DNA from 2 places in the Anaerosalibacter massiliensis genome. Region 1 is predicted to be linked to the other one. Evidence: riboswitches for the same ligand, from Rfam matches in the RefSeq annotation. Region 1 holds a riboswitch; the other holds the start of a gene.
What was found. Region 1 has a riboswitch for thiamine pyrophosphate ahead of NSA23_RS08370 (TatD family hydrolase). Riboswitches for the same ligand answer to the same signal wherever they lie in the genome.
Positions count from the first base shown of each region.

Region 1 (7,948 bases):
TAAGGGAATCTTCACTAGGAGAGATACATCCCTTATAAAAACAAATTCAAAAATTATTCATATTTCTGAAATACTGAATTATAAAGATGAGATAGATGTCATGATTCTTTGCGGTGGTTCCGCTAATGATCTGCCAGAACAATGTCCAATACTTGCAGCTTGTTTCAATACTATAGATGCTTATGATAACCATAGCAAAATACCCGATTATTTTAATATGGTGGATGATATTGCAAAAGAATCTAATAAGGTAAGTCTAATTTCTATAGGATGGGATCCAGGACTTTTTTCTATCAACCGTCTATTAGCCCAAGCTATCCTTCCAAAAGGTCAAGACTACACCTTCTGGGGTGAAGGAGTAAGTCAAGGTCATTCTGAAGCTATTCGAAAAATAAATGGTGTAAAATATGCAGTTCAATATACTATACCTATAAAAGATGCAATTGAAAAAGCAAGGTCTGGAAACAATCCACATCTTAAAACTAGAGAAAAACATAAAAGAACTTGTTATGTAGTACCTTTTGATTTTGATCATACTGATGCAATTGAAAAAGAAATAAAAACTATGCCAGATTATTTCCTTGACTATGATACCACAGTCCATTTTATCACAGAAGAAGATTTTGTGAAAAATCATTCTAAAATGCCTCATGGAGGTTTTGTTATTTCTACTGATATAAATGAAAATAATCATAGACAAAAAATGGAGTTTAATTTATCTTTAGATAATAATCCAGAGTTCACTGCTTCTGTACTGGTTGCTTTTGCTCGTGGAGTTTATAGATTGGCTTTGGAAGGTAAAAAAGGTGCTTTTTCCATTTTTGATATTCCTCTTTCATATATCTCTCCAAAATCTGGTAAGGAATTAAGAAAAGAATTATTATAATTGAAAATACAATAATTTTATGATAAGATATATAAAAAGTAAGTGGGCGATTGGCTCAGCTGGTTAGAGTGCCACGTTGACATCGTGGAGATCATTGGTTCGAATCCGATATCGCCCACCATTATATATATTTCAAATAAAAACTGTCCCTTTTTCTTCTCCGCTTTCTAATTTTTCTATTATATTATCTTTTTTTCCGTTTGCCACTATCATATTTATATCAAATTTATTTACAAGTCTTGCTGCCTTTAACTTAGTCGATATACCTCCTGTTCCAAAAGAACTAGACCTACCTATTGATATGTTTTTTTCTAGTTCATCAATATTATCTACTAACTCAATCAACTTAGCATCTTTGTGTTCTACAGGACTTTTATCATATATTCCATTTATATCACTTAAAATTATAAGTAGATCTGCATTCCATAATACAGTTGTTTGGGCAGCTAACATATCATTATCTCCTATTTTTATTTCTTCTACACAAACTGTATCATTTTCATTGACTATGGGTATAACATTTTCATCTAATAATGTAAATAATGTATTTCTTATATTCAAAGTTCTTGAACTATCATTAAAATCTTCTCTTGTTAGAAGTATCTGAGCTACATGCACATTATATTTATTGAAAATTATTCTATAAGAATCCATAAGCTCTACTTGACCTATTGCACATAGAGCCTGTTTATAGTTTACATCTTCTTTTCTTGACCATCTACATAAAGTAGATACCCCTGCAATTCTAGCTCCTGAAGAAACAATTACTACCTGTTTACCTTTATCTATTAAAGATTTTACTTGACTAGCTAAACTATCCAAAAATTTTTTATTTATAACTCCATCCTTACTAGTTATTGTACTACTTCCGATTTTTATAACTATTTTCTTGCTATTCTTTATTATATCCTGTTCCATATCAAATCCCTCTACTTTCTTATTTGTCCATCTCCTATTACTAAATATTTATATGTTATTAATTGTTCTAACCCAACTGGTCCTCTTGCATGAGTTTTTTGTGTGCTTATGCCCATTTCAGCACCAAATCCAAATTCTCCTCCATCAGTAAAACGGGTTGAGGCATTTACATATACTGTTGAGGCATCTACTTTTCTTAAAAACATTTGAGCATTAGTAAAATTTTCCGTTATTATAGCCTCTGAATGTTTAGTACCATAATTTTGTATATGTTCTATAGCTTCATCAATATCTTTAACAACCTTTACAGCTATAATATAATCTAAAAACTCCTCTTTCCAATCAGATTCTTTTGCTTCTTTAACTTCTATTATTTCCCTAGTTTTTGTACATCCTCTTATTTCAACTATGCTTTGTATTTTTTCAAAAACCATAGGTAAAAATTTATCTGCTATAGCCTCATGAACCAATAATGTTTCACAAGCATTGCATACTCCTACTCGTTGAGTTTTCGCATTGTTTACAATATTTAATGCCTTTTTTAAATTCGCATTTTTATCTACAAATACATGGCAATTTCCAATACCTGTTTCTAATATTGGCACTGAAGAATTTTTTACTACAAAATCTATTAACCCTTTTCCTCCTCTAGGAATGATTAAATCAATATATTCATTGGCCTTAAGCATATCGTAAACATGTTGCCTATCACTTTCTTCTATAAATTGTATTACTTCTTCTGAAATATTACTTGATTTTAGTCCTTCCTTTATTGCTTTTACAATGGCTTTGTTTGAATGAATAGCACTGGAACTTCCCCTTAGCATTATACAATTACCACTTTTAAGAGCCAAACTAAAAGCATCTACTGTCACATTAGGTCTTGATTCATATACTATACCTATAACTCCTAATGGTACAGTCATTTTAGATATAGTAAGCCCATTTTCTAAAGTCCATACCTTATCACTTTTCCATATAGGATCTGGTAGTTTAATCACTGTATTGATTCCTTCTATTATGCCATCTAATCTCTCATTATCTAATCTTAATCTGTCTATTAATCCAGATTTCATATTATTTTTTTTTTCTAATTCTATATCTTTAGCATTGTTTTCTAATATATCTTCTCTGTGATTTTCTAAACTTTCACTAACTTTTTTAAGAGCTATATTCTTATCTTCTGTAGAAGCCGTAGAAAATTCTTCTTCTGCTTTTTTCAATAAGATTCCTTTATTTAATACATAATTCATGCTTTTTCCCTCCTTTAACTCAATTTTCGATTATTTCTAATATTATATCAAATTTTTTTTGAATAGCAAGAACACATTTTTAAAAAATAATAAACTCAAATTATTATATAATAATTTGAGTTTATTTAACTATTCTTTAGCAGAATGGGCAATTCTACTAGCCGCTGCAGCTGCAATTGCAGCTACTAAATCATCTAAAAATGTATTTACTTCTTTTCCTTTAGATTCATCTAATTCTTTTATTATTCCTATTTTCTCCTTATCTAAATATCCATAGTTTGTTAAACCTATAGTTCCATAGACGTTTACAATAGATAGTGGAATAATTTCATCAATACCGTATAACCCTTCATCTGATTCAACTATACTTTGAAGTGGTTCAGGCAAAAGCTTTTTTTCAGCCAACTCATCTAAGGCTACCCCTGTTAAAATGGCATGGATTATTTCTCTTTTCTTTAGTACAGCCTCAACATTCTTTAGACAAGTTTCTAAAGTTAAATCTGGATAAAATCCTTCCTGAAGATGTAATACTATTTTTCCAATGTCTTCTAATTTCACACCTCTTTTTTCAAGCATCTCTATTGTCATTTCATTTAATTCATCCATATTATATTTTCCCATAACATACCTTCCTTCTTAAATACTAATAAAAATTTATATCCTTTAAAAACATATAATATATATAATTATATGTACCCAATAATATAAATAAACCATTAAAAAAATAGCCCCTTATTAAATCAAGGGCTATGCAATACTATTTTTCCTTCACCACAATATTGTCTTTATAACTGACACAATCACTAAATCCTCCTACATATGGTTTTGGTTCCAAGCCTGCTTCTTCCATAAATAGTTTACTGTTCCTGTTATACTTGAACTACAATGTACAGTTATATCCTTATACTTTTCTAATGGTGCATAATACTTCTTAATTTCTTTTAAAGACATTATCTTTCCATCTATTACTAAATTCATCTAAAGAAAATTTATTGCAGTAAGAATATGTCCAACTATATTTTCAAAAGGTTCAATTTTTCCAGCATATCTATCCTTAGATCTAGAATCAATTATAGCAATACTATCAGAATTAATTGCTATTTTTACATCATCTATATATGATACTATTTAACCATTTCTATCTAATAGTAAAGTATTAGATTTTTTATTCTCTATTATTTCAAAAGTTACCTCTAGACTATTATCAAGCTAAGTTTTAATGCCTCCTTGATTTTTCGTTTTTTCTATATTTCATACTATACCATAATTATTAAAAAATTTCTAAGCTAGAGTAAATATGTAACAAACTTTCTTTTATTCTTTATTAGTGTTACAATGGTATTTAGTTCTACAATTTAATATGAAAAGTGCTAGGGGTGCCTTATGGCTGAGAAAAGTTTTTATAACTTTACCCTTTGAACCTGATTCGGATAAACCCGACGTAGGAAAGCTAATCTAATTTTTAAAACCCTAAGCACTGTTATATATAACAGTGCTTTTTATATTGGAGGAAATTATGTATATTGATGCTCATAATCATTTAGATTTATATGGAGATAAGCTACATAAAACTATAAATATAATAAATAAAAAGAAAATAAAAACTCTTGCCTGTTCTATGGATGAAAAAAGTTATTTATTAGTTAAAAATTTGAGCAAAGAGAATTCCCTTATAGTTCCATGTTTTGGGATTCATCCTTGGAATGCTCATAAAAATTCTAATTATCTAGAGAGATTCGATACATATATAAAAGAAACTCCTATAATTGGAGAAATAGGTCTAGATTTTCATTGGGTTTTAGAAGATTATAAATATCCACATCAAATAAAAGTATTAGAGTATTTCTTTAAAAAAGCTAATGAATATAATAAAATTACTAATTTACACACTAAAGGTGCTGAATACGAAATACTAAAGCTCATTAAACAATATAACTTGAGAACTCCAATTATACATTGGTATAGTGGTCCTTTTGATATATTAAAAAAACTTTTAGATTACGGATGTTATTTTACTATAAGTGTAGATATTGGCTATTCTAAAATTACTGAAGAAATGGTGAAATATATTCCTATAGAAAGAATTTTAACAGAAACAGACGGACCTACTGCATTAAAATGGATAAATGGTAAATATGGGTATCCAGATTATATTATAAACATTGTAGAAAAAATCTCTACTCTTAAGAAGATTACTGGGGAAGAAGCAAAAGAAAAAATTTACAATAATTTTAAGCTTTTATTTAAATAAAAATGAAGGTAGGTGATTATCAATGAATAGTGCAAATGTAAGTATTCAAGTATTGCCAAATGTTCCAGAAGAAAAATTGTATCCTGTGGTAGATAAAGTTATAGAATATATAGATTCTACAGGAGTTAAATATGAAGTTGGACCTATGGAAACTACAATGGAAGGAGATTTGAATTTATTATTGGATATAGTTAAAAAATCACAGGAAATATGTATAAAAGAAGGTGCTGCAAGAGTTTGTTCTGTAATAAAAATTGATTATAAAGCTGAAGGAGTAACAATGGATGAAAAAATCTATAAATATAGATAAATTATACCCTATCCTAAGTATTGTAACTATAACTTTTATATGGCAAATAATAGTAGACTTAAATAATATACCTAAATATATATTACCATCTCCTGCAGATATATTTCTTGCTTTAAAGAGTGATTTTAATTTAATAATAACTCATACGAAAATCACTCTTTATGAATCTTTTGTAGGATTTTGTTTTTCAATAATATTAGCATTCATATTAGCTATAATGATGGATAGTTTTAAAATAATTAAAAAGCTTTTCTATCCCTTACTGGTTATATCTCAAACTATACCTACTATTGCCATAGCTCCCATCTTCATAATATGGTTTGGATTTGGAACCTTACCTAAGATAATCATGGTCATTATGACTTGTTTCTTCCCCATAGTAATAAGTTTAGTAGATGGCCTTGAAAAAATAGACAATGATTATCTTAGACTATTTAAAACTATGAATGCCTCAAAATTACAAACTTTCTATCATTTAAAACTACCCTATGCTATGGTTCACTTATTATCAGGAATAAAAATTGCAGCTACTTATATGATTATGTCTGCAGTAGTTAGTGAATGGTTAGGAGGAGAAAAAGGTATAGGGGTATATATGGTAAGAGCTAAAAATGCCTATGCTTTAGACAAAGTATTTGCTTCTATTTTAGTAATAATTATTGCAAGCATTTTAACTATATATACAATTGATTTCATTGGAAATAAATTAATACGTTGGAAATCAGAAGAGAAAGGAGTTTAACATTATGAAAAAAACAAAAATAATAGCATTAATAATTATTGCTATTATGATGATAGCAGTCTTTTCAGGTTGTTCTTCACAAGATAACGAAAATAAAAATGATGCAGAATTAGAAAAAACAAAAGTTATACTTGATTGGACCCCAAATACAAATCATACTGGTCTTTATGTTGCGTTAGAAAAGGGATATTATAAAGATGAAGGTTTAGATGTTGAAATAATTCAACCATCAGAGGGTTCTTCTACAACTTTAATTGCTACAGAAAATGGAGATTTTGGTGTAAGTTATCAAGAGGATGTTACCTATGCATTGACTAGTAAAGATCCTCTTCCTGTTAAAGCTATTGCTACAATAATACAAAATAATACATCAGGCTTTGCTTCTCCAAAAAGTAAAAATATAAAAACTATAAGGGACTTTGAAGGTAAAGTTTATGGAGGATGGGGTTCTCCATCTGAAGAAGCTATATTGAAAGCAATTATGAGTAAAAATAATGCTGATTATAATAAACTTAAGAATATAAATATAGGTAGTGATGATTTCTTTGCTGCTACTGAAAAGAATATAGATATTGCATGGATATTTGAAGGATGGACAAGCGTTGAAGCTAAATTAAAAGGTATTGAATTAAACTATATACCAGTTAAAGATTTGCATCCTGATTTAAACTACTATACTCCAATTTTAATTACTAATAATGAAATAGTTGATAAAAACCCAGAAAAAGTTAAAAAGTTCTTAAAAGCAACAGAAAAGGGATATAAATTCGCTGTAGAAAATCCAGAAGAAAGCGCTAAAATTTTAATAAAATATGCACCTGAACTAGATAAAGAACTTGTAGTTGAAAGCCAAAAGTTCTTAGCAAGAGAATATATATCTGATGCTCCAAAGTGGGGAACAATGAAATCGGAAATATGGAGTAAATATGCTAAATTCTTAAAGGAAAATGGATTGATAGAAAGGGAGTTAAAAGTTGAAGATGCCTTTACCAACGATTTCTTACCATAAAAAAGAAGGTGCTTCCCTAATTACATTAAAAAACATAGAAAAAAATTTTAATAACATAAAGGTGTTAAAAAATATATCTATAAATATAGAGAAAGGGGAATTTGTTTCTCTTATAGGTCCTAGCGGTTGTGGAAAAAGTACAATATTTAATATAATATCAGGACTAATACCTCAGGATAGTGGAGAAATTTATGTCAATGGAACTATAGGATATATGCAACAGAAAGACTTACTTTTGCCTTGGAAAACTATAATGGATAATGTAGCCCTTCCATTAACAATAAAAGGTGTTGATAAAAAAACGCGTGAAAATAAAGTAAAAAAATACCTCCCTATAGTAGGACTTGAAGGATATGAAAAAAATTATCCCTCTCAATTATCTGGAGGAATGAGACAAAGAGCAAGTTTTTTAAGAACCCTTATGGCTTCAGAAGATATAATGCTTTTAGATGAAGCCTTTGCATCCTTAGATTCCATCACTAAATCTAAAATGCAAATGTGGCTTCTTGATATGAAAAACAGGTTAAATAATACAATTCTCCTAATAACCCATGATATAGATGAAGCATTATTGTTATC
Region 1 is NZ_JANJZL010000004.1:241,354-249,301, reverse strand. It holds gene NSA23_RS08400 (diaminopimelate dehydrogenase) at 1-886, shown strand, start outside; tRNA gene NSA23_RS08395 (tRNA-Val) at 931-1,007, shown strand; gene proB (glutamate 5-kinase) at 1,019-1,804, opposite strand; gene NSA23_RS08385 (glutamate-5-semialdehyde dehydrogenase) at 1,816-3,057, opposite strand; gene NSA23_RS08380 (phosphatidylglycerophosphatase A family protein) at 3,187-3,678, opposite strand; gene NSA23_RS08375 (hypothetical protein) at 3,871-4,035, opposite strand; TPP riboswitch at 4,420-4,522, shown strand; gene NSA23_RS08370 (TatD family hydrolase) at 4,574-5,308, shown strand; gene NSA23_RS08365 (thiamine-binding protein) at 5,331-5,618, shown strand; gene NSA23_RS08360 (ABC transporter permease) at 5,593-6,360, shown strand; gene NSA23_RS08355 (ABC transporter substrate-binding protein) at 6,365-7,369, shown strand; gene NSA23_RS08350 (ABC transporter ATP-binding protein) at 7,341-7,948, shown strand, end outside.

Region 2 (7,948 bases), on a different contig from region 1:
AGCGAAGGGTATACACTTTTTATTTTTGTCAAAAATTCAGATGCCATCATATAAATATATTTCCTCCTAACTCCAATAAAATACATAATGTATTATCTTACAATATTAACAATTAATCTAATAATACCTTTTCTATTTCTGTATTCCATAATAAAATTTCTTCAATTAAATTTTAATACCTTATATTACTTTTGTCTACTTTATAAAATATCACAAACGCCAACATAGATTTGATTCTAAATATTACATTTATTAAATTATTTAAACAATCTAAGCGTAAAATCACCATTGTCTCTAGAATTCTTTCAATTCTGTAGTAACATATAACGGATTATAATTCATTAGAAATCAAATTTTGTTCATTTAGCTTTCTACAAAAACTATTTTAATTTATTTGCAATTAATTATACATAAGCTAGATAATTAGCTAGTATCTAGTTGCAATTATAAATAATATTAAAATCTAGTAGATATAGTATTTTATTTCTTATCGTAGACTTATTTTTTAATACCTCTCTTAAATTAATAAAGGGGGAATAATTATCCCAAAATCAGATTTAGCTATTATATTTGGTATACGCCCACTCATAGACAGAAACACTAGGTTTGGTATATTGTTTTCTATATCCTCATCCACATTCCTCATATTCTATCTAACTGTAGTGATGAACAAATCCGTAAATTTATTTTTAATTTTAACTTTTCCCCATTATATTTTATTATTCTTGAACTTGTTTTTTATTCTAAAAAACATCATTATATATTTTATTATCTAGACATACTTCAAAATCTAAATGTCATCATCCCGCTACTCTTCATATTATCAGTAATACTTGAATCTATCTTTAGAAAATAAAGCTAAATAAATTATATAATCTATTCCCAGATTTTAAATTCTATTCTCTGACAATTTATTTATCTAAAAGTATACCAAATATTGTTCTTATTACAAGATAATTTATATCATATACCATAAACTTCTTCATCAACTATAATACGTTTTTTAAAAAAAGATACCGAAAAAGCAAAGAAATCTAGGTTTAATAATATTGAAATTTATGAAACTCATTGATATTTAATTAATGGGTTTTCATCACCATTTTCGACTAAATACGAGTACAATAAAAATCTATAATACAGGACTAGCTTTTAATATATTTATATTTGAAAAAATAAGCTATAAGAATTTCTATAGAATTATTAAAAAATAGCTATTTTCATATTCCATTGATATTATAAATTTTTCTTCTGCAGTATACTTACTTCTTTTTAACATAAAAAAGCCCCTTAAGATATCAAATTTTTATTTTTTAATCTATCTACCTTAAGGGGAGTATATAGATGCCTTATCCATTATTTTTAAAAAAGTTTATATCTGGATTTTTCCTGTCTAATATATTTTTAACTCTCCGTACCTTATTTATTCTAGGGTATAGGCTAAATCAAAACCTGTTTGTGTTGCATTAGAAATTTTTCCTGGTTTAGTTGCATCTCCTAAAATCATTACATTATTGAAATTATTTTGTATATCTTTTACAAACTCATTATTTTCTACACTAGTAACTCCCAATGAAAGTACTACATAATCTGTTTCTATGGCTATTTTTTCATTATTATTAGTATTTAGTACATTTACTTTTCCATTATCTATCCCAACTAATTTTCTACAAGGTATCATTTTTACACCGTATTTTTCAAGTCTAGTAGTTATATCATATAATACTGAGCGATAGACTCCAGGACCTATTTCATTTAGCATTTCTACTACTTTTACTTTATTGCCTTTTTCAGCTAAATACTCTGCAGTTTCTAACCCTGTCATTCCAGATCCTACTACTACTATTTTCTTATTCTTCACATCCATTTCCTTATCTAATACATTAGTTGCTAATACTACATTTTCTCCATGAATTCCTGGTAACTCTGGTACTATATTTTTTCCACCTATTGCTATAAATACTGAATATGGATTGAGAGCTTTTATTTCTTCTATAGTAGGCGATGAACCCAACCTAATATCTACTCCAAGTTGTCTCATTTGATATTCCATATTATCTATTAAATTTTGTAATCTTTCTTTGCAAGGTGGTTTACTTCCTAAATACACACTCCCCCCAAGATTATTTTTCTTTTCAAATAGTACTACCTTAAATTCTCTTTCAGCTAATACTCTAGCAGCTTCCATTCCTGCTGGTCCTCCACCTATGACTACTATTGTCCTTCCTTCGCCATTTTTCCTATAGTCGCTATATTCATTCTCATAGCCCAGTCTAGGATTTACAGCACATTCCACTGTTTTTCCATTCATCAATTGTTCTATACAATGTAAACAAGCTATACAAGGTCTTATTTCCTTTTCCCTTCCTTCCTTTGCCTTCTTTGCCCACTTAGAATCTGCAAGTTGTGCCCTACCTAGAGCTATAAAATCACAATTTCCTTCTTCTAAAAGCTTTTCTGCAAATTCCGGAGTTTTAATAGCATCACAAGCAATTACTGGTATTTTTACATTATCTTTTATTCCTTGAGCTAAATGTTTCTTCCATCCTTCTTTATAAGAAATTGGTTCAATAATTGTTATACCTGATTCATAAGTACCTGAGCTTACATTTATAGCATCTATCCCTATACTTTCTAAATATCTAGCCATCTTTATAGCTTCTTCGTGAGTTATTCCACCTTCAACAAATTCATCTCCATCTATTCTCACACTTATTGGGAAATTTGGTCCACAAATATGTCTTATTCCTAAAATTATTTCTGTTACAAATCTCATCCTATTGTTAAAGCTTCCACCGTATTTATCAGTTCTCCTATTTGTCAATGGGCTTAAAAATTGACCTATTAAATATCCATGAGCACCATGAAGTTCAATACCATCTATTCCTGCTGTTTGTGCTATCTTAGCTCCTATGACAAATTTCTTTACAAGTCCTTCTACTTCTTCAGTAGTCATTTCTCTTGGCTTTTCACCTACAGTCTTACATGTTATAGGACTTGGTGCTACAATTTGTCTTCCTTCAATAAGTCTGCTATAAGACTGTCTCCCTGGGTGATGGAGTTGTAAAAATATCTTTGTACCATGTCTATGGACTGCTCTAGCCAATTTTTCTAATCTAGGTATGTGTTTTGCCTCTATGGCACATAATTGATTTGGTAATCCAACTCCTGTTTCATTGTCAATTCTAGTGATTTCTGTGATTATTAAACCACAGCCACCTTCTGCTCTTTCTTCATAATATCTAATTATTTCATCTGAGGCTTCTCCCGTTGATGTAGCTAATGATGTTCCCATTGCTGGCATTACTATTCTGTTTTTAAGATTCACTTTCCCTATACTACCTTTCTCGAAAAGATTTTTATACTCCATAGATAAACCCCCTTATTAGTAATATAAAGTTATATATAACTTTATATTAAATAGGATTATGTTACCATTAATAGATTATTCATACATAGAAATACTATGAATTATAGATTGAATAAAATAAGAGAAATAGGAAATATAGCTTTAGACAACAGCGAAGAGATATTTAGACTCAATATGTCAATAAAGATATTAGAATATATACTCAATATACATTAACGAGAATCTTCTTAACCCTTACATAAGGCAAAAAACCTAATCCATAGAGCCTAATCTTTTCAGATTTATTATCTAAATATTAAATGTAAAAAATTGGCCTATGGATTGCCAATATGAATCTATAATCTATATAGATGATCTAAAGGTCCTTTACCCTTTCCTAAATCTAAACCTGCTTTTATTGCTCCAGTTAAATATTCTTTAGCTTCTTCTACTGATTCTAATATATCCATACCTTTAGCAAGATTTACTGCTATAGCTGAAGATAAGGTACAACCCGTTCCATGAGTATTTGGATTAACTATTCTCTCTCCTGCTAGCCAATAGCATTTCCCATCCATATATAATAAATCATCAGCACAATTTTCTAAATGGCCACCTTTAACTAGTACTGCTCCCTTTATTAATTTATCTATTATTCTAGCAGCCTTTTCCATATCCTTTCTATTATTTACTTCTATGCTACTTAATAGTTTGGCTTCAAACATATTTGGTGTGATAATATCCGCCAATGGCAATAATTCTTGAATTAAAGTTTTAGTTGCAGTAGATTTCATTAAAGAGTTTCCACTAGTTGATACCATAACTGGATCTACTACTATATTCTTTCCATCATACTCTTTTAATTTTTCAACTATTACCCTTATTATATTTTCATTTGATATCATTCCAATTTTTATTGCATCAGGATAGATATCAGTAAATACTGCGTCTAATTGTTCCCCTATAAATTCTGGAGATAAATCTACTACATTTGTTACGCCGGTGGTGTTTTGTGCTACTACAGAAGTAATAACACTCATTCCATAGGTTTTATGAGCAGCAAAGGTTTTCAAATCTGCCTGTATACCTGCTCCCCCACTAGGATCTGTACCTGCTATAGTTAATAATTTTTTCATAATTTCTCAACCTCCAATTGACTAAAATTATCAATATATATCTACAACTTCCCTTATTTCTTCCAAATCAGATAAGTCTGATTCATTTTTTACTGCAACAATGTTTAAACCACATTTTTTAGCTACTAATATACAATGGAGAGTATCTTCAAACCTTATATATCCTTAGGTTTTAATCTAAGTCTATTAGTTGTATTTTGAAAAATTCAGATTGTTCTTTACTTAAACCAAGGTCTTCAGCAGTTTGGATAAATTTAATATAATCTTTAATGTAATGTACAATTGAATTTTACTTCTATACATTTTCAAAGATGTTTTTAAACCCTAATATTCCTCTATTTTTATATAAAAAAGACTTGCCATTGCAAGTCTCATTATAAATTCTTAAATGATCCCTACGTTGGCATTATCCAAATCAGGTTATATGGTCGAACTGATACCACAGCTCCTCTCAGCAAAGTTTATCTAAGCCCCCATTTTTATATTCTCTTGTACTTTAATCATATCATAAATTGTTGAAATAAATCCAATAATCTTGCGTTACCTTTTTATTTGTAAATATTTGTTATTGTCAATTTATAGTATAAATTGACAATAACAAATATAGGGATAGTATTTTGATAATCATATACATTAACAAAATACTATCCCCGTATCCAATTTCAAACTAATATTTGAGTATTATTCATACTTTGCCCTTTCTCCACCAATAAGTTTTGGTCTTACTCTAGCTGCAGTCAAATGGGCTGAGCCAATATTTTTAATAGACAATCTTACTGGAACAGCTACTCTTTTTAAATGCATGCCAATAAAAGTATCTCCTATATCAAGACCTGCATCTGCCTGTATTTCTTCAACTACTACTGGATTGTCTAAAGCTCTATAATAAGCAGAGCTTAATGATCCCCCTGCCTTAGGATGAGGTACTACTGTAACAGGTGTTAATCCATATTTTTTAGCACATCGTTCTTCTATAATTAAAGCTCTATTTAAATGTTCACAACATTGAACAGCTAGAAATATGTTTTCTCTTTTGATAATAGGCATTATACTATTAATAAGTTCTACCCCAATATCTGGTACAGAGGCAGAACCAATAGTTTCACCAATAATTTCACTAGTACTACCACCTATAACTAAAATGTCTTCTTCTTTTAAATTAGCTTTCTCTAATAATTCTTCTACTGCACTAATAAAATCTTCTTTTAAATTTTCTAATTTATCCATAAAAAACACTTCCTTTAAAAATTGTTAAAGTATTGAATAATAAAGTTTTATGATATAATAGATTTGAGATTATTTATGTCACGCCAATTCTTTGCAGTTATTTGTTCTACAGATCTAAAGTCTTCTCTCATTTCTTTAACTTCATCATGAACATATTGAACTTCTGATTTTAATTCCTTTCTAGTCATATCATGTTCATTTTTTATACGTTCTTCTATTGACTTAAAGCGATTATCCATCTTTTCTTCTAATAACTTAAACTGGTCTTTAGTATTCTTTTCTGAATCTGAAAACTTATTGTCTAATGATTTAAACTGCTCTTCAGTGCTTTTTTCTAAGTCTGAAAATTTATTATCTAATGATTTAAACTGCTCTTCAGTACTTTTTTCTAAGCCTGAAAATTTATTATCTAATGATTTAAAATGCTCTTCAGTACTTTTTTCTAAGCCTGAAAATTTATTATCTAATGATTTAAAATGCTCTTCAGTGCTTTTTTCTAAGCCTGAAAATTTATTATCTAATGATTTAAACTGCCCTTCAGTGCTTTTTTCTAAGTCTGAAAGTCTGCTGTCAAATGAATTAAATTGCTTTTGAATGTCACCTAGTATCATCAAAATTTTTTCTTCATTATCCATAGCATTATCCCCCAGCCATTTTATTATATTATATCATAAACTAAATTCTTTAACTATATCTGAAATAAGTTTCTTTTTATCCTCTTTACTAATAACATAGGATATACTAAATTCAGTATTAATCACCTGCTTTACTTTTATGTTATTGTCATAAAATGTTTTAAATATTCTAGTATGATAATCTGCCACTAAATTAATTCCTGTCCCAATTAGAGTTACTTTCATAGAATCTTCATCTTTAACAACTTTTATTGGATTAATTTCCGAGTAAACTAATTCTTCTATATTATCAATTGAACCATAATCATCTTTTGAACATATGAACGATATGTTTATAGCTTCATTTGGAATATTCAAAACATTTATAGTATTTATATCTACTCCAATGCTGATTAAAGTATTTAAAAAATTTATTATTTCATGTTCACTATTATTAATATTTAATATATTTATTATAATACAACTTTCATCTATTGATAATCCTGTTATTTTGCTTTCTTCCACCTTGCTAACCTCCCCTATAAAAGTACCCTTACTATCAGTAAAACTTGAAGCTAAATAAATTGGTACATTATATTGTTTAGCTAATTTTATGGCTCTTTTATCTAATACTTTTGTGCCAGAAGAAGATAGAGAAAGCATTTCATTATAGTCAATGTATTCTATTTTCTTTCCATTAGAAAATATTCTTGGATCTACAGAATATACACCTTCTACATCAGTATATATCTCACATATACAATTAAGTCTTCCTGCTAGAGCTACAGCAGTAATATCCGAACCTCCTCTGCCCAAGGTTGTTATATCTCCTTTATTATCAATTCCCTGAAAACCTGGAACTATAACTACTTTCCCCTGCTTTAAATATCTTAAAATACTGCTTTTATCAATATCTTTTATAGTAGATCTAGTATGCTCACCTTCTGTATATATTTTGGCTTGATATCCCGTTAAAGAAATAGAATCACATCCTAATTCTTTTAAAATCATAGATAACAAGGCCGCTGTTTGCTGCTCTCCTGTGGACAATAGCACATCTAATTCTCTTTTATCTGGTATATTAGATACCTTTTTAGACAGGGATACTAATTTGTCTGTGGTATTTCCCATAGCTGATACTACTACAACTAAATTCTTTTTTTCTTGTTTTTTAGTAATTATTCTTTTAGCTATATATTTTATTTTTTCAATATTCTCTACTGAGGAACCTCCATACTTTTGAACAACTACATCCATTTGCTATCAATCCCTTCTAACCATATATTCCAGAATAAAAATACCTTATATCTTCTACATTTAATTTAATTTCATTTATCATTTTATTAATCAAATTTTCCGAAGTCCAAGGAAGTATTACAATTAAACTTTCTTTATCATTTATCACTTTATGCTTAGAATTATACATATTAAGTATATTTAATAGATAATTATTATCTTTTCCATCTTTTGAACTAAGTCTAAGATAATACTCTCCGTCAAATGTTAAATATTTATCTCCACTTATTTTTCTATTTTCATAAACTTTTCCATTTGTGTAAGTTCCCTTAACTATATCCAATACATCTAGCACTACAGAATTGGCTGTAGGATTTTTCCCAGCTCCT
Region 2 is NZ_JANJZL010000006.1:13,767-21,714, forward strand. It holds gene NSA23_RS09830 (MurR/RpiR family transcriptional regulator) at 1-50, opposite strand, end outside; gene NSA23_RS09835 (NAD(P)/FAD-dependent oxidoreductase) at 1,421-3,367, opposite strand; gene NSA23_RS09840 (helix-turn-helix domain-containing protein) at 3,449-3,583, shown strand; gene thiD (bifunctional hydroxymethylpyrimidine kinase/phosphomethylpyrimidine kinase) at 3,703-4,482, opposite strand; TPP riboswitch at 4,856-4,969, opposite strand; gene NSA23_RS09850 (TIGR01440 family protein) at 5,164-5,709, opposite strand; gene NSA23_RS09855 (hypothetical protein) at 5,757-6,344, opposite strand; gene NSA23_RS09860 (aspartate kinase) at 6,378-7,580, opposite strand; gene NSA23_RS09865 (homoserine dehydrogenase) at 7,597-7,948, opposite strand, start outside.
Region 2: it holds a riboswitch for thiamine pyrophosphate, as region 1 does, so the genes downstream of both, thiD (bifunctional hydroxymethylpyrimidine kinase/phosphomethylpyrimidine kinase) here and NSA23_RS08370 (TatD family hydrolase) in region 1, are expected to answer to the same signal.